DNA from 3 places in the Streptomyces sp. TG1A-8 genome. Region 3 is predicted to be linked to each of the others. Evidence: riboswitches for the same ligand, from Rfam matches in the RefSeq annotation. Region 3 holds a riboswitch; each other region holds the start of a gene.

Evidence for each region. Region 3 has a riboswitch for thiamine pyrophosphate ahead of thiC (phosphomethylpyrimidine synthase ThiC). Riboswitches for the same ligand answer to the same signal wherever they lie in the genome.
Region 1: another riboswitch for thiamine pyrophosphate. It lies ahead of QQY24_RS08785 (thiamine ABC transporter substrate binding subunit); the one in region 3 lies ahead of thiC (phosphomethylpyrimidine synthase ThiC).
Region 2: another riboswitch for thiamine pyrophosphate. It lies ahead of thiO (glycine oxidase ThiO); the one in region 3 lies ahead of thiC (phosphomethylpyrimidine synthase ThiC).

The regions. Positions count from the first base shown of each region.
Region 1 is NZ_JASTLB010000001.1:2,129,726-2,136,581, forward strand. It holds gene QQY24_RS08765 (LOG family protein) at 1-501, shown strand, start outside; gene QQY24_RS08770 (LAETG motif-containing sortase-dependent surface protein) at 652-1,317, shown strand; gene QQY24_RS08775 (ABC transporter ATP-binding protein) at 1,445-2,467, opposite strand; gene QQY24_RS08780 (iron ABC transporter permease) at 2,467-4,068, opposite strand; gene QQY24_RS08785 (thiamine ABC transporter substrate binding subunit) at 4,137-5,219, opposite strand; TPP riboswitch at 5,297-5,403, opposite strand; gene rlmN (23S rRNA (adenine(2503)-C(2))-methyltransferase RlmN) at 5,446-6,552, opposite strand; gene QQY24_RS08795 (phosphatidate cytidylyltransferase) at 6,661-6,856, opposite strand, start outside.
Region 2 is NZ_JASTLB010000001.1:5,184,140-5,190,995, reverse strand. It holds gene QQY24_RS22795 (Rv2175c family DNA-binding protein) at 1-107, opposite strand, end outside; gene QQY24_RS22790 (NAD(P)/FAD-dependent oxidoreductase) at 216-1,457, opposite strand; TPP riboswitch at 1,608-1,719, shown strand; gene thiO (glycine oxidase ThiO) at 1,717-2,877, shown strand; gene thiS (sulfur carrier protein ThiS) at 2,874-3,074, shown strand; gene QQY24_RS22775 (thiazole synthase) at 3,078-3,872, shown strand; gene pknB (Stk1 family PASTA domain-containing Ser/Thr kinase) at 3,989-5,917, shown strand; gene QQY24_RS22765 (deoxyribonuclease IV) at 6,008-6,856, shown strand, end outside.
Region 3 is NZ_JASTLB010000001.1:3,742,437-3,749,292, reverse strand. It holds partial or broken gene QQY24_RS16280 (metallophosphoesterase) at 1-352, shown strand, start outside; gene QQY24_RS16275 (hypothetical protein) at 545-1,405, shown strand; gene thiC (phosphomethylpyrimidine synthase ThiC) at 1,549-3,393, opposite strand; TPP riboswitch at 3,386-3,556, opposite strand; gene QQY24_RS16265 (YibE/F family protein) at 3,628-5,046, shown strand; gene QQY24_RS16260 (SsgA family sporulation/cell division regulator) at 5,172-5,609, opposite strand; gene QQY24_RS16255 (IclR family transcriptional regulator) at 5,708-6,451, opposite strand; gene QQY24_RS16250 (DUF5326 family protein) at 6,765-6,856, opposite strand, start outside.

The DNA of each region.
Region 1 (6,856 bases), 1.6 Mb from region 3:
GACGCGCTGCGGCTGCTCGCCAAGGCGCCCTCGTTCCGGCCCTCCGTCACCGACTGGGCGCGCGCCGCCTTCGAGGTGCGCGAACGCTGGCCCGGCGGCGGGGAGTCGGTGGGCATCCCCACCTGGTTCTACGGCCACGAACCGCCGAACGCCTTCGCCGCGCACCTCGCCAAGTACTTCGCCAACGCCACCCGCGAGGACGGCCTGCTGGCCCGCTCCACCGCCGGGGTGATATTCCTGCCGGGCGCCGCCGGCACCGTGCAGGAGATCTTCGACAACGCCACGCCGAACTACTACGAGTCGCGGGGCGAGCCCACGCCCATGGTGCTCGTGGACGAGGAGCACTGGACGCGGCGGCTGCCCGCCTGGCCCCTGCTGGGGGCGCTGGCGCGGGAACGGTCGATGGAGTCCCGTATCGCCCTGGTCGACCGGATCGAGCAGGCCCCGGACGCGATCAAACGTCTCGGCGGTTCATGCGGAAGCAAAGCCAACAACCGTTGACGGCATACGCGTTGACACTTCCGCCGGGGCGCTTATAGACCTTTGAGTCCTCGGGGGCGCCGGGGCCCGTCCCGGACCCTGCTCCGGACACCGTCCCGGCTCCCCGTTCCACCCCCCTCAGTCATGCATCCGCAAAGGACAAACGTGTCCATGAATCGCCGTGACGTACGTCGTTCCGTGCGTCTTCTGGGTGTTGCCTCCGCTTCGGCCGCGCTGGCGCTCGGCGCCGCCGGGACCGCGCTCGCGTGCAACATCGACGAGTTCTCCGCCGCAGCCGCTTGCCACGGCGGCGACGGCGTCATCGTCGTCACCGACAAGGACGCCTCCGGCACCCCGGCCACCATCACCGTGTTCCGGAAGAACGACGGTGGCGTCGAGAAGCAGGTGGGCGAGCCGCAGGGCATCAAGGGTTCCGAGGAGGGCACCACGGTGACCTTCCCGGAGGACTGGAAGCCCGACGCCACCTACCGCATCCACGTCAAGGCCGGCGACATCGTCGACGCGGACATCGAGCAGGACCTGGTGACCCCGGCCACGGCCTGCGCGAAGGAGGAGTCCCCGGCCCCGACGCCCTCCCCGTCCGCCCCGTCCGCCGGGGCCTCGGCCCCGGCCCCGGCGGCCTCCGGGAGCAGCTCCGCCCCGGCGGGCACCTCGGACAACGCGCCCTCCCCGGCGGCCGGTGACTCGAACCTCGCCGAGACCGGCGCGAACTCCGACATCGGCCTGATCGCCGGCATCGCCGGCGTGCTGGTCGTCGTCGGCGGCGGCGCGGTCTTCCTCGGCATGCGCCGCCGCGGGACCGGCAGCGGTCGCTGACGCCTCGCTGCGCCCCCCCGCCCGACGTCCGCCGCGGCCCGCCCCTCGTCCCGGTGCCCCCGGGGGCGGGCCGCGGTGGTGTGCCGTACGCGGGCGGGGGCGGGGGCCGCCCGGGAGGCCGCGCCGGTCAGTCCAGCACGACGACGTCGCCCACGTCGAACGCGACGTCCACGCCGGCCCCGGTCTCCGGCGCGTCCCCGAGCGTGCAGGCCGCCTCCAGGTGCGGGCCGCCGTCATGGGGCCGGAGGCGGACGGCCACGTGGGTGCCCCTGAAGGTACGGGCCGTCACCGTGCAGGGCAGGCCCTGGCCGGCCGGCACCAGCCGTACTCCGGCGGGCCGGACCAGCAGCGGACGGCTGCCCTGCGGGGAACCGCCGGGCACCGGCAGCTTGCCCCACGGGGTGTCCGCGGCCGTGCCGGCGACGTTCGCCGCGACCACGTTGTCGAAGCCGAGGAAACGGGCCACGAACTCGTCCGCCGGGCGCTGCCACACCTCCAGGGGCGTGCCGGACTGGGCGATCCGCCCCTCCCGCATCACCACCACCCGGTCGGCCAGGGCGAACGCCTCGCCCTGGTCGTGCGTGACGGCGAGCACGGTGGTGCCCAGCCGGCCGAACAGCTCGCGGAGTTCGACCACCAGCCGCTCCCGCAGCGAGCGGTCGAGCTGGCCCAGCGGCTCGTCCAGCATCAGCAGCCGCGGCCGGGGCGCGAGCGCCCGGGCGAGGGCCACCCGCTGCTGCTCGCCGCCGGACAGCGCGGCCACGGCGCGCCGGGCGGCGCCGGGCAGCCCGACCAGCTCCAGCAGCCGGCCGGTCTCCGCGTCCCGTTCGTCCCTCGGCACCCCGCGCATCCGCAGCCCGAACGCCACGTTGCCCCCCACGTCCCGCTGCGGGAAGAGCTGGTGGTCCTGGAACATCAGCCCCACCTCCCGCCGGTGCGCGGGCACGCCCGCCTGGTCCCGGCCGTCCAGCAGCACCCGCCCGCGCTCCAGCGGCTGGAGTCCGGCCACCACCCTGAGCAGGGTCGACTTGCCACTGCCGCTGGGCCCGAGCACGCACACCACCTCGTGCTCGGCCACGTCGAGGCCGACCGCGTCGAGCGCGGGCCGTCCGCCGAACCGCACGGTCGCCGCCTCCAGGCTCAGCAGCATCAGAACTCCCCCGCCCGGTCGGTGCGCAGCCGCTCCAGGACGAGCAGGGCGAGCGCGCACACCACCATGAGGATCGTGGACAGGGCCATCGCCTGCCCGTAGTTGAGGTCCCCGGGCCGGCTCAGCAGCCGGGCCACGGCGACCGGGAGCGTCGGGTCGTCCGGGCGCGCGATGAACACCGTCGCCCCGAACTCGCCGAGGGAGACGGCGAACGCGAACCCGGCCGCGACCAGCAGCGCCCTGCGCACCAGCGGCAGGTCGACCTCCCGCCACACCCGCCGGGGCGACGCCCCGAGCACGGCCGCCGCCTCCCGCAGCCGCCCGTCCACCGCCCGCAGCACGGGCAGCATGGTCCGCACCACGAAGGGGACACCGACCAGCGCCTGGGCGAGCGGGACGAGGACCCACGACTGGCGCAGGTCCAGCGGCGGCCTGTCCAGCGCGATCAGGAAGCCGAAGCCGACGGTCACGGCGGAGACGCCGAGCGGCAGCATCAGCAGCGCGTCGAAGCCGCGCACCAGCCGTCCGGCGTCCCGGCGGGCCAGTGCGGCGGCGGCGAGGCCGCCGATCAGCACGGCGATGGCCGTGGCGGCGGCGGCGTACTGGAGCGAGGTCCACACGGCGTGCAGCGGAGCCACCAGGAAGGTGCCGCCGTCGGTGCGCGTCAGCGCCCGGTAGTAGCCGAAGCCGGACGCGTCGAGGGAGCGCCCGACGAGCACGGCCAGCGGCAGCACCAGCAGCAGCGCGACGGTGGCGAGGACCGAGACGAGCAGCGTCCACTGTCCGGCCCCGCGCGGCCGGCGCGCGGTCACCGAGGCGTCGACCAGGTGCAGCGCGCTCTCGCGCCGGCGGACGGTCCGGGCGTGCACGACCAGGACGGCGCCCACCGCGGCGAACTGCACGACGGTGAGCACCGCGGCCGTGGTCAGGTCGAAGACCTCGGAGGTCTGCCGGTAGATCTCCACTTCGAGCGTGGCGAAGGTGGGGCCGCCGAGGATCTGCACCACGCCGAAGGAGGTGAAGGTGAACAGGAAGACCATCAGTGCGGCGGCGGCCACGGCGGGCGCCAGGGCGGGCAGGACCACCTGCCGCCAGGCCTTGGCCGCGGACGCGCCGAGCATCCGGGCGGCCTCCTCCTGCCGGGGGTCGAGCTGGGCCCACAGCCCGCCGACGGTGCGGACGACGACCGCGTAGTTGAAGAAGACGTGGGCCAGCAGGATCGCCCACACCGTGGTGTCCAGCCGTACCCCCCACAGCTCGTCCAGCAGCCCGCCGCGCCCGACCAGGGCCAGGAAGGCGGTGCCGACGACGACGGTCGGCAGCACGAACGGGACCGTGACGACGGCCCGCAGCAGTTGTCTGCCGGGGAAGTCGAGGCGGGCGAAGACGTAGGCGGCGGGCAGGGCGGCCAGCAGGGTGAGGGCGGTGGAGGCGAGCGCCTGCCAGCCGGTGAACCACAGCACGTGCCGGATGTCCGGCCGGGTGACCACGTCCGCCATCCGCCCGAACTGCCAGGCGCCGTCGGCCCTCAGCCCGCGTGCCACGATCGCGGCCACGGGCCAGGCGAAGAACACCGCGAAGAACGCGACGGGCGGGGCCATGAGGCCGAGCCGCGCCGCGCTCCCCGTGCGGCCGCCCCTGCGGGGGGCCGCGCCGGGCGCCGCTCCGGCTACTTCAGTACGAGCGACGTCCACGACTTGACCCACTGATCGCGGTTGGCGGCGATGGTGCCGGGGGACATGGTCTCGGGGTCCTCGGCGGCGGGCCCGTACCGCGTGAAGTCGGCGGGCACCGCGGTGCCCTCCACCACCGGGTAGACGAACATGTTCAGCGGCATGTCCCGCTGGAACTCCCCGGACAGCAGGAAGTCGAGGAACGCCTTGCCGCCCTTGGGGTTCCCCGCGTGGCTCAGCAGCCCGGCGAACTCGACCTGCCGGAAGCAGGTGCCGGCCGCCACGCCGGTCGGGGCGGTGCGGGGCCGCTTCGCGGCGTAGATCACCTCGGCGGGCGGGGAGGAGGCGTACGACACCACCAGCGGCCGGTCGCCGCCGGCCTTGCGGCCTCCGGCCGAGCCGGAGAACTCCTGGTCGTAGGCCTGTTCCCAGCCGTCGACCACTTTGACGCCGTTGGCCTTGAGCTTCTGCCAGTACTCCGGCCAGCCGGTCCCGCCGAACCGTGCGGCGCTGCCGAGCAGGAAGCCGAGGCCGGGCGAGGAGGTGGCGGCGTTCTCGGTGACGAGGAGGTTCTTGTACGCGGGCTTCGCGAGGTCGGCGAAGGTCTGCGGCGGGGCCAGCTTGTGCTCGTTGAAGTACGCCTTGTCGTAGTTGACGCAGATGTCGCCGTAGTCGACGGGCGTGACGCGGTGCCGGGCCCGGTCGAGCTGGTAGGCGGCGCCGACCCGGTCGAGGCCCTTCGCCTCGTACGGCTGGAACAGGCCGTTGTCGAGGGCGCGGGACAGCAGTGTGTTGTCGACGCCGAAGAAGACGTCGCCCTGCGGGTGGTCCTTGGTCAGGATCGCCTTGTTGACGGCCTGCCCGGCGTCGCCGTCCTTCAGGACCCGGACCGTGTACCCGGACCGCTTCTCGAAGTCCTTGAGGACGCTCTTGGAGACGGCCCACGAGTCGTGGCTGACCAGGGTGACGGTCTTGGAACCGCCCGCTCCGCCGGCGTCCGCGCTGCCGCAGCCGGCCAGTGCCGGCAGCGCGATCAGCCCGAGCCCGGCGGCCACGGCCACGAAGGTCTTGGTGTGCACTGGATGTCCTCCTGGGGTTGGCCAGGAAGAGACGCGGCCCCGTCCGGCCTCGGCGGAGGCCGGACGGGGCGCAACAGCTTGAGTGGTGACCGAACTTCCTACCCAGAATGACCTGGGCGAGGTTCAGAGGGTCTGCGGCCGGTTGCCGCACTCTCAGCGCTGTGGCGCTCCCCTGTCGGAATATGCAGATGTACGGCTGGTATGAAGTTGTGGTGACGGGCTCAGGTTACCGCTCGGTGGCCGCCAGCTGACCACAGGCCCCGTCGATCTCCTGTCCCCGGGTGTCCCGGATGGTCACCGGCACCCCGTGGGCCGCGACGGCCTCCACGAACGCCTTCTCGTCCTCGGGCCGCGAGGCGGTCCACCGGGAGCCCGGCGTCGGGTTGAGCGGGATGAGGTTGACGTGCACGGGCCTGCCCCTGAGCAGTCGTCCGAGCCGGTCGCCGCGCCAGGCCTGGTCGTTGATGTCCCGAATGAGCGCGTACTCGATCGACAGCCGGCGGCCCGTCTTCTCCGCGTACTCGAAGCCGGCGTCGAGCACCTCGCGCACCTTCCACCGCGTGTTCACGGGGACGAGGGTGTCGCGCAGCTCGTCGTCGGGGGCGTGCAGGGAGATCGCCAGCCGGCACTTGAAGCCCTCGTCGGCGAAGCGGTGGATGGCCGGCACCAGTCCGACGGTGGAGACCGTGATCCCGCGCTGCGACAGCCCGAGCCCGTCCGGCGCGGGATCGGTGAGCGCCCGGACGGCACCGACGACGCGCTTGTAGTTGGCGAGCGGCTCGCCCATCCCCATGAAGACGATGTTGGACAGCCGCGCCGGGCCGCCGGGCACCTCGCCGTCGCGCAGCGCCCGCATCCCGTCCACGATCTGGTGGACGATCTCGGCGGTGGACAGGTTCCGGTCCAGGCCCGCCTGTCCGGTGGCGCAGAAGGGGCAGTTCATCCCGCACCCGGCCTGCGAGCTGATGCACATGGTCACCCGGTCCGGGTAGCGCATCAGCACCGACTCCACGAGCGTGCCGTCGAACAGCCGCCACAGCGTCTTGCGCGTGGTGCCCTGGTCGGTCGACAGGTGCCGCACGACGGTCATCAGCTCGGGGAACAGCGCCTCCTGGAGCTTGCCGCGCGACCCGGCGGGGATGTCGGTCCACTGCTCGGGGTCGTGCGCGTACCGCGCGAAGTAGTGCTGCGAGAGCTGCTTGGCACGGAACGGCTTCTCACCGATCCCGGCCACGGCGTCCTTGCGCTCGGCGGGCGTGAGGTCGGCGAGGTGCCGCGGCGGCTTCTTGGCTCCGCGCGGGGCGACGAAAGTGAGTTCTCCGGGCTTGGGCATGGTGCTCCCAGTGTCGCAGATCGAATCGCGGGCCCGTGCGGGCCGGCCACGGCAGCGGGCCCCGCCCTGCCGAGCAGGAGGGGGCCCGCAAGCCGTGGCGCGCGCGGCTCAGGCGGAGCCGACGAACACGACCATCAGCAGCCACACCACCGGGGCCGTCGGCAGCAGGGAGTCCAGGCGGTCCATGATGCCGCCGTGACCGGGGAGCAGGGCGCCCATGTCCTTGATGCCCAGGTCCCGCTTGATCATGGACTCGCCCAGGTCGCCCAGCGTGGCACTGGCCGCGACCGCCAGGCCCAGCAGC
Region 2 (6,856 bases), 1.4 Mb from region 3:
ACCAGCTGCCGCACACGCGTCACCTCGACGCCGAGCACCTCGGCGATGTCGGGGAGGGTGAGCCAGGCGGGGACGAGAGCATCGATCTTTGCGTCAATCTCGGTCACGGGAACAAGCCTGCCATCCCCCGCCGACAGCCGGAAACCGGACCGGGCCACCCGGCGGACACGCCCCGGGTCCCGCCGACGCGGGACGGGCGGGGTCCGGCGGCCGTGTCAGGCCCCGCCGTCGGCGGTGGTCTCCTTCAGCGGCCGGGCCGGGTCGGCCAGCGCGTCCCCGTCCATGCGGCGGCCCGCCTCGATCAGCCGTCTGCCCTGGGCCAGGTCGCGGGGCCGGCCGACCGCGAGCAGGGCGACCAGCCGGTCCTCGCGCAGCCAGCACACCGTCCAGGCGGGCCCGGCCGGGTCGCCGCGCCACACCGTGCGGTCGGCGCCGGCGTGGTGGCCGGCGTACTGCACGAACCGGCCGAACTGCTCGGACCAGAAGTACGGCACCGGGTCGTAGGTCCGGGGCGTCTCGCCGAGGATGTCCGCGGCCACCGTGCGGGGGCCCTGCAGGGCGTTGTCCCAGTGGTGGACCAGCAGCCGCGCACCGTACCGGGCGGAGGGGAAGGAGACGCAGTCGCCGACCGCGTACACGTCCTCGGCGCTGGTGCGCAGCCGGTCGTCGGCCAGGACCTCGCCGTGGGCGCCCAGTTCGATGCCGGAGCCGGCCAGCCAGGCGGTGGCGGGACGGGCGCCGACGCCGACCACGACGGCGCCGGCGGGCAGCCGGGTGCCGTCGGCGAGCACCACCGCGCCGGCCTCGACGCGCTCCACGCGCGCGTGGGTGCGCAGGTCGGCGCCGCTGTCGGCGTACCAGGCCGCCATGGGCGCGGCCACCTCGGCGGGCAGCGCGCCGGCCAGCGGCCGGTCGGCGGCCTCCACGACGGTCACCGCGCAGCCCGCCTCGCGGGCGGCCGTGGCGAACTCGGCGCCGATCCAGCCGGCGCCGACGACCACGACGTCGTGCTGGCGGGCCAGTACGGGCCGCAGCCGTTCGGCGTCGTCCAGGGTGCGCAGCAGGTGCACGCCGGGCACACCCTCGGTGCCCGGCAGCCGGATCGGCTCGGCACCGGTGGCCAGGACCAGCACGTCGTAGGGGACGGGACCGGCCCCGGTGTCCAGCTCGCGGTCGGCGGGGCGCACGCCCAGCACCTCGCAGCCGAGCCGCAGTTCGATGCCGAGTGCGTCGAAGTCGACGTCGAAGGCGGAGCCCTCGGCCTTGCCGAGCAGCACGGCCTTGGACAGCGGCGGCCGGTCGTAGGGCTGGTGGGGCTCGGCGCCGATCAGGGTCACGGTGCCCGTGAAGCCCTGCTCGCGCAGGGCGACCGCGGTCTGCACCCCGGCCATGCCCGCGCCGGCGACGACCACGCGCCGCTGCGGTGCCGCGCCCTCGTGCGGTGTCTGCTCGCTCACCCGGTCACCATAGCCAGGTGACGCACCGTGCGTCAGCGGGCGTGCTCCGTGACCCGTTCCGCACCGCTCGCACCGGACGTCCCGCCGGCCGCCGCCCGGGGGGCGGGCTCCCTTACGGGTGGCGCGCCCCGCGGGCTAGGGTGGCCACGCACGAGCACTCGCGGGAGCCCGGACGCACCGGGCTGAGAGGGAGGCTGGCGGCCTCCGACCGTACGAACCTGATCCGGGTCATGCCGGCGAAGGGAGGGGCTGGACGCCCATGTCGTCACGTACGTCCGACGTCCTCGTCATCGGGGGCGGGATCATCGGCCTGGTCACGGCCTGGCGGGCCGCGCAGCGCGGGCTCGCCGCGGCCGTGGTGGACCCTGAGCCCGGCGGCGGGGCCGCGCGGGTCGCGGCGGGGATGCTGGCCGCGGTCTCGGAGCTGCACTACGGCGAGGAGACCCTGCTCGCCCTCAACCTGGAGTCCGTCCGCCGCTGGCCGGACTTCACGGCCGAGCTGACCGGGCTGACCGGCCACGACCTCGGCTACCGCCGCTGCGGCACGCTCGCCGTCGCGCTGGACGCCGACGACCGCGCCCAGCTGCGCGAACTGCACGCCCTCCAGCGGCGCGCGGGCCTGGAGTCGGTGTGGCTGTCGGGCCGGGAGTGCCGGCGGCTGGAGCCGATGCTCGCGCCCGGGGTGCGCGGGGGGCTGCGGGTCAACGGCGACCACCAGGTGGACCCGCGGCGGCTCGCGGCGGCGCTGCTGGCCGCCTGCGAGCGGGCCGGGGTGGTGTTCCACCGGTCCTGGGCCGAGCGCCTCGACGTGGTGCGCGGGCGCGCCTCGGGTGTCACCACGGCGGACGGCACCGGGCTGGCCGCCGGACAGGTGGTGCTGGCGGCCGGGAGCCTGAGCGGGCGCCTGGCGGGCGTCCCGGACGAGGTCCTGCCCGCGGTGCGGCCGGTGAAGGGCCAGGTGCTGCGGCTGACGGTGCCGCGCCGGTACGCGCCGTTCCTGAGCCGCACCGTGCGGGCCGTGGTGCGCGGCAGCCAGGTCTACCTGGTGCCCCGGGAGAACGGCGAGCTGGTCGTCGGCGCGACCAGCGAGGAGCTGGGCTGGGACACGACCGTGACGGCCGGCGGCGTGTACGCGCTGCTGCGCGACGCCCACGAGCTGGTGCCGGGGATCACCGAGCTGCCCCTGACCGAGACCCGGGCCGGACTGCGCCCCGGTTCCCCGGACAACGCGCCGCTGCTGGGCCCCTGCGGTCTGGACGGGCTGCTGCTGGCCACCGGGCACTACCGCAACGGGGTGCTGCTCACCCCGGTCACCGGTGACGCCCTGGCGCACGCGCTGCTCACCGGTGAGCTGCCGCAGGAGGCCCGCCCGTTCACGCCGAAGCGTTTCGGCGCCGTCCTCACGGAGCTGCCCACATGAACGTCTCCGTCAACGGCGAGCGCCGGGAGGTCGCCGCGGGCACCGCTCTCGACGGCCTCGTCCGCTCCCTGACCGCGGCGCCCTCCGGGGTGGCCGCCGCCGTCAACGAAACGGTCGTCCCGCGCGCGCGGTGGGCGGCCACCGTCCTCACCGAGGGCGACCGCGTCGAAGTCCTCACCGCCGTCCAGGGAGGCTGACCGATGACCGACGACCCCTTCGTCCTCGGCGGTGTGCCCCTCGGCTCCCGGCTGATCATGGGCACGGGCGGCGCGCCCAGCCCGGAGGTGCTGGAGCGGGCCCTGGTGGCCTCGGGCACCGAACTGACCACCGTGGCCATGCGGCGGGTCGACCCCGGCGTGCGCGGCTCGGTGCTGTCGGTGCTGGAGCGGCTGGGCATCCGGGTGCTGCCGAACACGGCCGGCTGCTTCACCGCCGGGGAGGCCGTGCTGACCGCGCGGCTGGCCCGGGAGGCGCTCGGCACGGACCTGGTCAAGCTGGAGGTGATCGCCGACGAGCGGACCCTGCTGCCCGATCCGGTGGAGCTGCTGGAGGCCGCGGAGACGCTGGTCGACGACGGGTTCACGGTGCTGCCGTACACCAATGACGACCCGGTGCTCGCGCGGAGGCTGCAGGACGTGGGCTGTGCGGCGGTCATGCCGCTGGGCTCGCCGATCGGGTCCGGGCTCGGGATCCGCAACCCGCACAACTTCCAGCTGATCGTGGAGCAGGCGCAGGTGCCGGTGATCCTGGACGCGGGGGCCGGCACGGCGTCGGACGCGGCGCTGGCGATGGAGCTGGGGTGCGCGGGGGTGATGCTCGCGTCCGCCGTGACCCGGGCGCAGGAGCCCGAGCTGATGGCGGCGGCGATGCGGCGGGCGGTGGAGGCGGGCAGGATGGCCCGGCTGGCCGGACGGATCCCGCGGCGGCACTTCGCGCGGGCGTCGTCCCCCGCCGAGGGCCTGGCCGCGCTCGATCCGGAGCGCCCCGCGTTCTGAGCGGCGCCCGGGATCCTGCCCGGGTTCCGGGGGAAGCGTCACAGGTCGGCTGCAGTGGGGCGGCCGAGCCGGTCGCGCCGGGGAGCCGGCCGGCACGTCCTCGTAGACTCGCCTGCGTGGATACGACCCTTCAGGACCCCCTCGTCGGGCAGGTGCTCGACGGCCGTTACCGCGTCGAGGCGCGGATCGCGGTCGGCGGGATGGCCACGGTCTACCGGGCCCTGGACACCCGTCTGGACCGGGTCCTCGCGCTCAAGGTGATGCACCCGGCGCTGGCCTCCGACGGGTCGTTCGTGGAGCGGTTCATCCGGGAGGCCAAGTCGGTCGCCCGGCTGGCGCACCCCAACGTGGTGCAGGTCTTCGACCAGGGCACCGACGGGCCGTACGTGTACCTGGCGATGGAGTACGTCGCCGGCTGCACCCTGCGGGACGTGCTGCGCGAGCGGGGCGCCCTGCAGCCGCGGGCGGCGCTGGACATCCTGGAGCCGGTGCTGGCCGCGCTCGGCGCCGCGCACCGGGCCGGGTTCGTGCACCGGGACATGAAGCCGGAGAACGTGCTGGTGGGGGACGACGGCCGGGTGAAGGTCGCCGACTTCGGGCTCGTGCGGTCCGTGGACTCGGTGACCAGCACCACCGGCGCCGTGCTGGGCACCGTGTCGTACCTCGCGCCCGAGCAGGTCGAGCAGGGTGCCGCCGGCCCGCGCGTCGACGTGTACGCCTGCGGCGTCGTCCTGTACGAGATGCTGACCGGCGGCAAGCCGCACGCCGGGGACTCCCCCGCGCAGATCCTCTACAAGCACGTCCACCAGGACGTGCCGCCGCCCTCGGCGCTGGTGCCGGGGCTGCCGGGGGTGCTGGACGAACTGGTCGCCTCGGCCACCGCGCGCACCCCGGACGACCGGCCGCAGGACGCGGCCGGTCTGCTCGGCGAGGTGCTCCGGGCGCGCGCCGGTCTCACCGACGAGGAGCTGGACGCCCCGCCACCGCAGGCGCTGTCCGCCGGGCACGACAACGCCGAGGACCGTACGAGCGTGATCCCGCGCTCGCTGACCGTGCCCCGGCCGCTGCCCGTCGACGGCGAGGACGACCCGCGGGCGGCCGTCCGGCACACCAGCCGGCTGGAGGTCCCGCCGGTGCCGCCGCGGCGGCGGCTGGCGCGGCCCCGGCGCGGACTCGTCACCGTCGTCGCCACCCTGCTGGTGGTCCTCGGGGTGGGTGCCGGGGCCTGGTACATCAACTCCGGGCAGTTCACCGAGGTCCCGCCGCTGCTGACCAAGACGGAGTCCCAGGCGCGGGCGCGGCTGGAGACGGCCGGGCTGGAGGTGCGCAAGGTCGAGCGGGAGTACAGCGACACGGTGCAGCGGGGCACGGTCATCGGCACCGACCCCGCGGCCGGGGCGCGGATCCGCAGCCACGACTCGGTGACGCTCACCGTCTCCCGCGGCCCCCGGACCGTGAAGGTGCCCGACCTGCGGGGCGTGCCGCTGGCCGAGGCGCAGGACCGGCTGAAGGCGGACGGGCTGGAGCCGGGCATGGTCGGCCGGGCGTTCAGCGACCGCGTCGCCCGGGGCTCCGTGATCGGCACCGATCCGCCGGCCGGCACCGAGCGGCACGCGGGGTCGGCGATCGCGCTGCGGGTCAGCAAGGGCGGTCCGGTCGACGTGCCGGACGTCGCCGGCGAGGACCCGGACGCAGCCGCACGGGAGCTGGCAGAGGCCGGCCTGAAGGCGGAGGTCTCCGCCGGACGGGTCGACTCCGCGTACGGCAAGGGGCGGGTGGCCCGGCAGAGCCCGGCGGCCGGCGGCCGGGCCGCGGAGGGCGACACGGTGACGCTGACCCTGTCCAGGGGCCCCGAGATGGTCGAGGTGCCGGACGTGGTCGGGGCGGGCGCGGACGAGGCGAGGGAACTGCTGGAGGCCTCCGGCTTCAAGGTCCACGAGGACCGCGGGCTGCTCGGGCTGTTCGGCGACACGGTGAGGAAGCAGTCGGTGGCGGCCGGTGGGAAGGCGGCCAAGGGGTCGACGGTCACGATCACCATCCGCTGACGGCACCCCCGCGCGGCATGACACCCTGGACGGGTGACAAGCCAGCCGTCCCCTTCCGCACCGCCCGCCGGCCCCCCGCCCTCCGTCGCCGTGCCCGCCGGCCGCTCCCGCAACCCCGTCGGCAGCCACGTCCCCGTGGCCGGCGGCCTGCACTCCACGGGGCTGGCGTACGCGCGGCGGATCGGGGCGGAGGCCGTGCAGGTCTTCGTCGCCAATCCGCGCGGGTGGGCCACGCCCGCCGGGAGGCCGCAGCAGGACGAGGCGTTCCGGCAGGCGTGCGCCGAGGAGGGGATCCCGGCGTATGTGCACGCGCCGTACCTGATCAACTTCGGCTCGCACACCGGGGCGACGGTGGAGCGGTCGGTGGAGTCGCTGCGGCACTCCCTGCGGCGCGGCCGGGAGATCGGCGCGCTGGGCGTGGTCGTGCACACCGGCAGCGCCACCGGCGGGCGGGCGCGGGAGGTGGCGCTGCGGCAGGTGCGGGAGCGTCTGCTGCCACTGCTGGACGAGCTGACCTGCGACGACGACCCGTTCCTGCTGCTGGAGTCGACCGCCGGGCAGGGTGCCTCGCTGTGCTCGCGCACCTGGGACTTCGGGCCGTACTTCGCGGCGCTGGACGCCCACCCGAAGCTCGGCGTGTGCCTCGACACCTGCCACGTCTTCGCCGCCGGGCACGACCTGACCGGTCCGGCCGGGATGCACCGGACCCTCAACCTGCTGGTGGACACGGTCGGCGCGGGCCGGCTGAAGCTGATCCACGCCAACGACTCCAAGGACGTGGCCGGTGCGCACAAGGACCGGCACGAGAACATCGGCACCGGTCACATCGGTGAGGACCCGTTCCGTGCGCTGATGTCCCACCCGGCGACCGACGGCGTCCCGCTGGTCATCGAGACGCCCGGCGGCGAGGAGGGCCACGCGGCGGACGTGGACCGGCTG
Region 3 (6,856 bases):
CGACTCGATCGAGGCGGTCAACGACACCGTCCGCGAAGCCCTGACCCGCAATGACGCGGACGAGGTCTGGGATCTGTTCCGCAAGTTCACCAAGCGCTTCTCCTTCCGCGACGAGGGCGGCGCCGACGCCGTTCGCTCCCTCCTCGATACGTACGGCGGCGCCCGTGTCGTTCACGGCCACAGCCCCATTCCCTACCTGCTCGGCGAAGTCGGTTCCGAGGAAGGCGAGGAAAGCGCCGGACCCGTCGTCGAAGGCCCGCACGTCTACGCCGACGGGCTCGCCATCGCCATGGACGGCGGCGTGACCATGGCCGGGAAACTGCTGGTCCAGCAACTTCCACTGGACGACTGAACGTTCACCGGTCCGTACCGGCCACCGACCGGGCCGTACCGGCCCGGTCGGTGGCCGATATGCAATTCACGCAATCCCCTGTCACCGTGCGCCGTCACGGCTCTACCATCGGCTTGTCCGTGGCAGGTTCCCCTCCGTTCCTGCCCGACGGCTCGCCGTCGGGCGAGCCCCAGCCCCACGGCGCACCGGGGGATGCACATGAACAGTGTTCCGCAGCATCTGCTGAGCGAGGACCGCCGGGAACTCGAGCGGCTCCTCGACGAGGCGCTGCGCTCCGCACCGCACCGGCCCGAACTGGCCGCTGTCGGGCGGCGGCTCAGTCCCGGGCAACTACGCGCCATGGCGCTCGGCGCCACCGAGCTGATCACGGCGGCCGCGGCGACCGAGTACCAGCACTACGTCGAGGTCCGCGGACAACTGCGCCGTCCGGCCCCTTCCGTCTCCTCCACCGCCCACGCCCCCGCCCCCACGCAGACGGGCCCGGGGACGCCGGACCCCGTCACCGCCCTCGGCGGACCCGCCGGGGCCACCGGCGCCGGTGCCCTGGCCGTCATGGCGGTCCTGGCCCCCGTCCTCGCCGGCACCGCAGCCGTGATCTTCCTGCTCGTCGGTTACCTCCTGAAGGCGCTGGAGCCCCACCAGGCCTTCGCCCGGACCCTGCTCACCGCCGGATGGGTCTTCGGCGCCGTGGCCGCGGTCGCGATCCTCGTGGCCGGTGCCGGGCTGCTGCTCACCGCCCTGCGCAACGGAGCCTCGGCCGAGGCCGTGGACCACGACCAGGCGAGCCACGAGGTGGCCAGGGCGAGGGAGGCCTGGCGGGAGGCCCTGCTGGAGCGGGGCATCCTGCCGTTCCTGCAGGACGCACTCGCCCAGCCCGGTGCGGACGCCCCGCACCGCACGGGCCCTTCCGCACCAACCGGCCGGATGCCCCGCCTGGGCTACGGCCGCCCCGGCTTCAGCAGCCCCGAGAAGGGCTCGGCCTCCCGCCCGAGCTTCACCGGGCCGGACTACACGAGCCCCGACTTCGGCGGCCCGGAGCACCAGCCGGAATAGCCCGCCGCCCGCCGGACCACGGCTGCGCGGTCACTGCGGCCTGCCCGCGACTTGCGCCCCGTCAAGGGGTGTCACGAGCCCGGACCAGCCGTGCGGCGCCACCCCGGCCGACCGCAGTTGCGCGGCGGGGGGCGGCACGCGTCTCACTCGGTGATCGGCAGATAGACCCGGTTGCCCGCGGCCGCGAACTCCTTCGACTTCTGCGCCATGCCCTCCTCGATCTCCACCCGGCTGCCGCCGTGTTCGCGCCGGATGTCCTGCGAGATCTTCATCGAGCAGAACTTCGGCCCGCACATGGAGCAGAAGTGGGCCGTCTTGGCGGGCTCGGCCGGCAGCGTCTCGTCATGGAACTCCCTGGCCGTGTCCGGGTCCAGGGCGAGGTTGAACTGGTCCTCCCACCGGAACTCGAACCGGGCGTCGGACAGCGCGTCGTCCCACTCCTGCGCACCCGGGTGCCCCTTGGCCAGGTCGGCTGCGTGAGCGGCGATCTTGTAGGTGATGACACCGGTCTTGACGTCGTCCCGGTTGGGCAGGCCCAGGTGCTCCTTGGGCGTGACGTAACAGAGCATCGCCGTGCCCCACCAGGCGATCATCGCCGCACCGATGCCGGAGGTGATGTGGTCGTAGGCCGGGGCGATGTCGGTGGTCAGCGGGCCGAGCGTATAGAACGGAGCTTCATCACAGATCTCCTGCTGAAGGTCGATGTTCTCCTTGATCTTGTGCATCGGGACGTGACCGGGGCCCTCGATCATCGTCTGTACGTGAAAACGCCTGGCGATCCGGTTGAGTTCCCCGAGGGTGCGCAATTCGGCGAACTGCGCCTCGTCGTTGGCGTCCGCGATGGAGCCGGGCCGCAGGCCGTCGCCCAGCGAGTACGTGACGTCGTAGGCGGCGAGGATCTCGCAGAGTTCCTCGAAGTTCTCGTACAGGAACGACTCCTTGTGGTGCGCCAGGCACCACGCGGCCATGATCGAACCACCGCGCGAGACGATGCCGGTCTTGCGGTTGGCGGTGAGCGGCACATACGCCAGGCGTACGCCCGCATGGACGGTCATGTAGTCCACGCCCTGCTCGGCCTGCTCGATGACCGTGTCCTTGTAGATGTCCCAGGTCAGTTCCTCGGCCTTGCCGTCGACCTTCTCCAGCGCCTGGTAGAGCGGCACCGTGCCGATGGGGACGGGGGAGTTGCGCAGCACCCACTCGCGGGTGGTGTGGATGTTGCGGCCGGTGGAGAGGTCCATGACCGTGTCGGCGCCCCAGCGGGTCGCCCAGGTCATCTTCTCGACCTCCTCCTCGATGGAGGAGGTGACCGCGGAGTTGCCGATGTTGGCGTTGACCTTCACCAGGAACCGCTTACCGATGATCATCGGCTCGATCTCCGGGTGGTTGACGTTGGCCGGCAGCACCGCGCGGCCCGCCGCGATCTCCTCGCGCACCACCTCGGGAGCGACGTTCTCGCGGATGGCCACGTACTCCATCTCGGGCGTGACCTCGCCCCGGCGCGCGTACGCGAGCTGTGTGACCGCGCGGCCGTCGCACCCGCGCCGGGGCTGGCGCGGGCGTCCGGGGAACACGGCGTCCAGATTGCGCAGGCCACCGCGCGGCGAGGTGTGCTTGATGCCGTCGTCCTCGGGACGGACGGGACGGCCCGCGTACTCCTCGGTGTCGCCGCGGGCGATGATCCAGTTCTCCCGCAACGGCGACAGGCCCCTGCGGACATCGGTGTCGACGTGTGGATCGGTGTACGGGCCGGATGTGTCGTACAGGGTGACCGACTGACCGTTGGTGAGGTGCACCTGACGAACCGGCACGCGCATGTCGGGGCGCGAACCCTCGACATACGCCTTGTGCCAGCCGATGGACCTCCCGACCTCCCCCTTCGAGGAAGCGTCCGGCGAGCCGGCCACCGCCCCGTTCGCCGATCCGTTCACCGATCCGTTCACCGTGTCCTGAGTGGAGACAGGCGTGTGTGCGTCCTTGTTGGTCATGAGACCTACTCCCTACGCCGGCATTACCCGGTAACAGGTTCGGCGGTCGACGCAGCGGTTTCCGTCTGCCGATGTTCCGCGGAATCCAGTTCCACGTGAAACATTGCAATACGGAGGTCAGCGCCCTCTCAGCCCGGTGCTCCGAGCTCCCGCGTGTGCAAAGGTGCCCCCACGCTAGCGTCATTGCTGGCGCGGTGAACAGAGGGCCCCTGTCGTTCTTGCGATGATCGGTCGGTGACCACGATGGAGCAGTACCCGTACCCGCCCTCCGAGCCGCCCCGCCAGGGCGGCTCCGGACAGGACGGCGGACACGGTCACGACCACGGACACGGCGGTCAGGAGAGCGGCGCCGGGCCGGGCCATTCGCACAGTCATGCCCATGGACCCGCCGCTCCGGTCTCCCAACACCTGCGCAAGGTCATCGCAGCGATCCTGATTCCGTTCACGGCGGCCGTCGTGGTGGGGCTGCTGGTGCTCTGGCCGGGCGGAGCCCCGTCCCACAAGCGGTCCGGTGTCGGCTTCGACCGCCAGACGCAGCAGGCCACGGTCACCCAGGTCGTCGCGGTGAGCTGCAAATCGGTCAACGCCTCAAGCGGTACTCCGACCGGTGACACCGCCACCGCCGAGGGCACCTCCGCGGTGGCGGAGGCGGACGGCACCTGCAAGAAGGCGACGGTCCGGGTCGACACCGGAGAGGACCGGGGCCGTGAGTTCACCGAGATCGTGCAACCCGATCAGACACGGCAGATGCACCAGGGTGAGAAGGTCGTGGTCGCCTACGAGCCCTCGGCGCCGAAGGACCTGCAGTACTCGGTCACCGACGTGAACCGGAAGTTCCCCATGGTGCTGCTCGCCGGCATCTTCGCGCTCGCGGTCGTGGTGGTGGGCCGCATCCGTGGCGTCATGGCGCTGGTCGCACTGGCCGTCAGCTTCCTGGTGCTGACCCTCTTCATCCTGCCGGCCATACTGCAGGGGTCGAACCCCTTGCTCGTGGCCGTCGTCGGATCGAGCGCGATCATGCTCATCGCGCTCTACATGTGCCACGGCCTGTCGGCGCGCACGTCGGTCGCTGTGCTCGGCACGCTGGTCTCCCTGCTGCTGATCGGCATCCTCGGCTCGGAGTTCATCGGCTGGGCCGCGCTCACCGGCAACACGGACGACAACACCGGTCTGATCCACGGGCTGTACCCGTCGATCGACATGAGCGGCCTGCTGCTGGCCGGCGTCATCATCGGTTCACTGGGCGTCCTGGACGACGTGACGGTGACCCAGACCTCAGCGGTCTGGGAGTTGCACGAGGCCAATCCGGCGATGGGCTGGCGCGGACTGTACCGGGCGGGCATCCGGATCGGCCGTGACCACATCGCGTCCGTGGTCAACACCCTCGTGCTCGCCTATGCCGGTGCGGCGCTCCCGCTGCTGCTGCTCTTCTCGATCGCGCAGAGCAGCGTGGGGACGGTGGCCAACAGCGAGCTGGTGGCGGAGGAGATCGTGCGCACGCTGGTGGGTTCGATCGGTCTGGTCGCCTCGGTACCGGTGACCACCGCACTCGCCGCGCTGGTGGTGGCGGCCGACCGTCCCGGACCGCCCGCGGCCGCCGGGGCGCAGCCCGCTCCGGCACGCGGGGGCAGGGGCCGGCGCCGGAAGCGGTGACCGGGGCCAGGGCCCTTTCGGAGCCAGGGTCCTTTCGGAGCCGTGCGCCGGGAACCTCTACAGGAGCGTTCCTGCACAGGTTCCACACGGTGCGCCGGAGCGCCCGGGCACCGCTGCCGTAACCTTCAGCCGGCGTTCTGCTCCTCGGCCAGGATGCGGTCCAGAGCCTCGTCGAGGTGGGCGTCGAAGTCCGCCAGCGCCCCCTCCTGACCGAGCGGTACGAGTTTGTCCGTGCGGTCGAGGAATGCCACGAGCGGCGGAGCCGAGGAGCGGAACAACGCCTGGTCGCTGCCGACCTGGAGCCGGATCAGCACCTCGCCCAGCACCTCCGCGTCGGCGGGGGCGATGTGCACGTCTCCCTCTCCGCACGGACGACCGACCCCGTCGACCAGCAACTCGCGACCGAACGCCCAGGTCACCGGGGCATCACCGGGCAGGTGGAAGGTCAGCCGCACGGCATAGGGATCGGAGGCCTCATAGCACAACTCCACGGGGATGCGGAAGGAGAGCTCCTCGGACACGAGAAAGCTCATCATGACCTCTGCCTGTACGGACTCACGCATCGCCTACCCCGTCGTATGACGTCGACTGGCCGGGATTGATCCCTGTGACCGAGTTCAATCTAGCTGAACGTATACACCAGATCACAAGGAGTGAGTTTTCAAATGCTGATAGAGAGCGTCAGCGCGCCCAGTTGCCGGCCGATCCCGGCCTGCAGCCGCCGGGCCGCGGGCAGCAGCCGGTCGGCGTGATGGGCGGGGAGGGAGAGCGCCATCGTGGCCGCCGTGGTGCCGACGGTGATCGGAACGGCTGCGCAGACCGTCCCCAGTGCGTACTCCTGGCGCTCCACCACCGGCTCCATGCGGGGCATCCTGGCCAGTCGCTGCAGCAGAGCGTGGTTGTCCCGCACGGTGTACGGCGTGAGGGACCGCACCGGGTAGCGGGCGAGATGGTCGCGCCGCGCGTCCTCGTCCAATTGGGAGAGCAGGCACTGCCCGATCGCGTGGGCGTGCCCCGTCTCGCGGAAGTCGGCCCACTCCTCGGCCGCGGGAGTCTCCCGCGAGTCGGAGACGCACCGGACCTCGATCTCGCCGTCCCGGTACATCGCGTAGTACACCGGCGCACCGATGAGATCGCGCCAGTGCGCGAGGGTGTCGGCCACCGTGCTGCGCCGCTTCTGCCGCGCTCCGCCGCTGCTCAGCCGTTCGGCCGCGTCACCGAGGAAGAACAGTCCCTTCTCGCGGCGCAGGTAGCCCTCGTGCACGAGCGTGCGCAACAGGTGGTAGGTGGTGGGCAGCGCCAGGCCGGTGACCCGGGCGAGTTGTTTGGCCGGGGCGCCGTACTCGTACGCGGCGACGGTCTCCAGCAGGCGCATCGCGCGCTGCACCGATCCGATGAGGGTCATGGCGTGCGGTCCGGGGACGGCCGCGGCCGGCGGCCGCTGCGCGGGAGGTGCGCAGGAGCGCGGCGGCGTGGGGGGTGCGTGGGATTCTGCCGGTGCGGTGTCGACCGTGGCCAAGGGGTCACTCCCGGAGCGAGGTGGGGCGGCCCGTGCGAGGAGACACGCGGGTGGGGGTGCGCCGCCCGCGGGGTCCCGGGCCCCGCGTGGGATTCGGACTCTAACGGCCCGCCACCGCGTGCAGACGGCCTGCCGGGGAAACTTCCCTCCCCCGGGGGAACCGGCGCCGTCCGTTACCGTTCGCCGGCTCCCGCCTCCCTCACCAGTCGCTGCGCGACCAGGAGTTGGACATGAACTTCCGCACGATGTAGATCAGTCCGCCGACCAGGGCGACGAAGACCAGCACCTTGA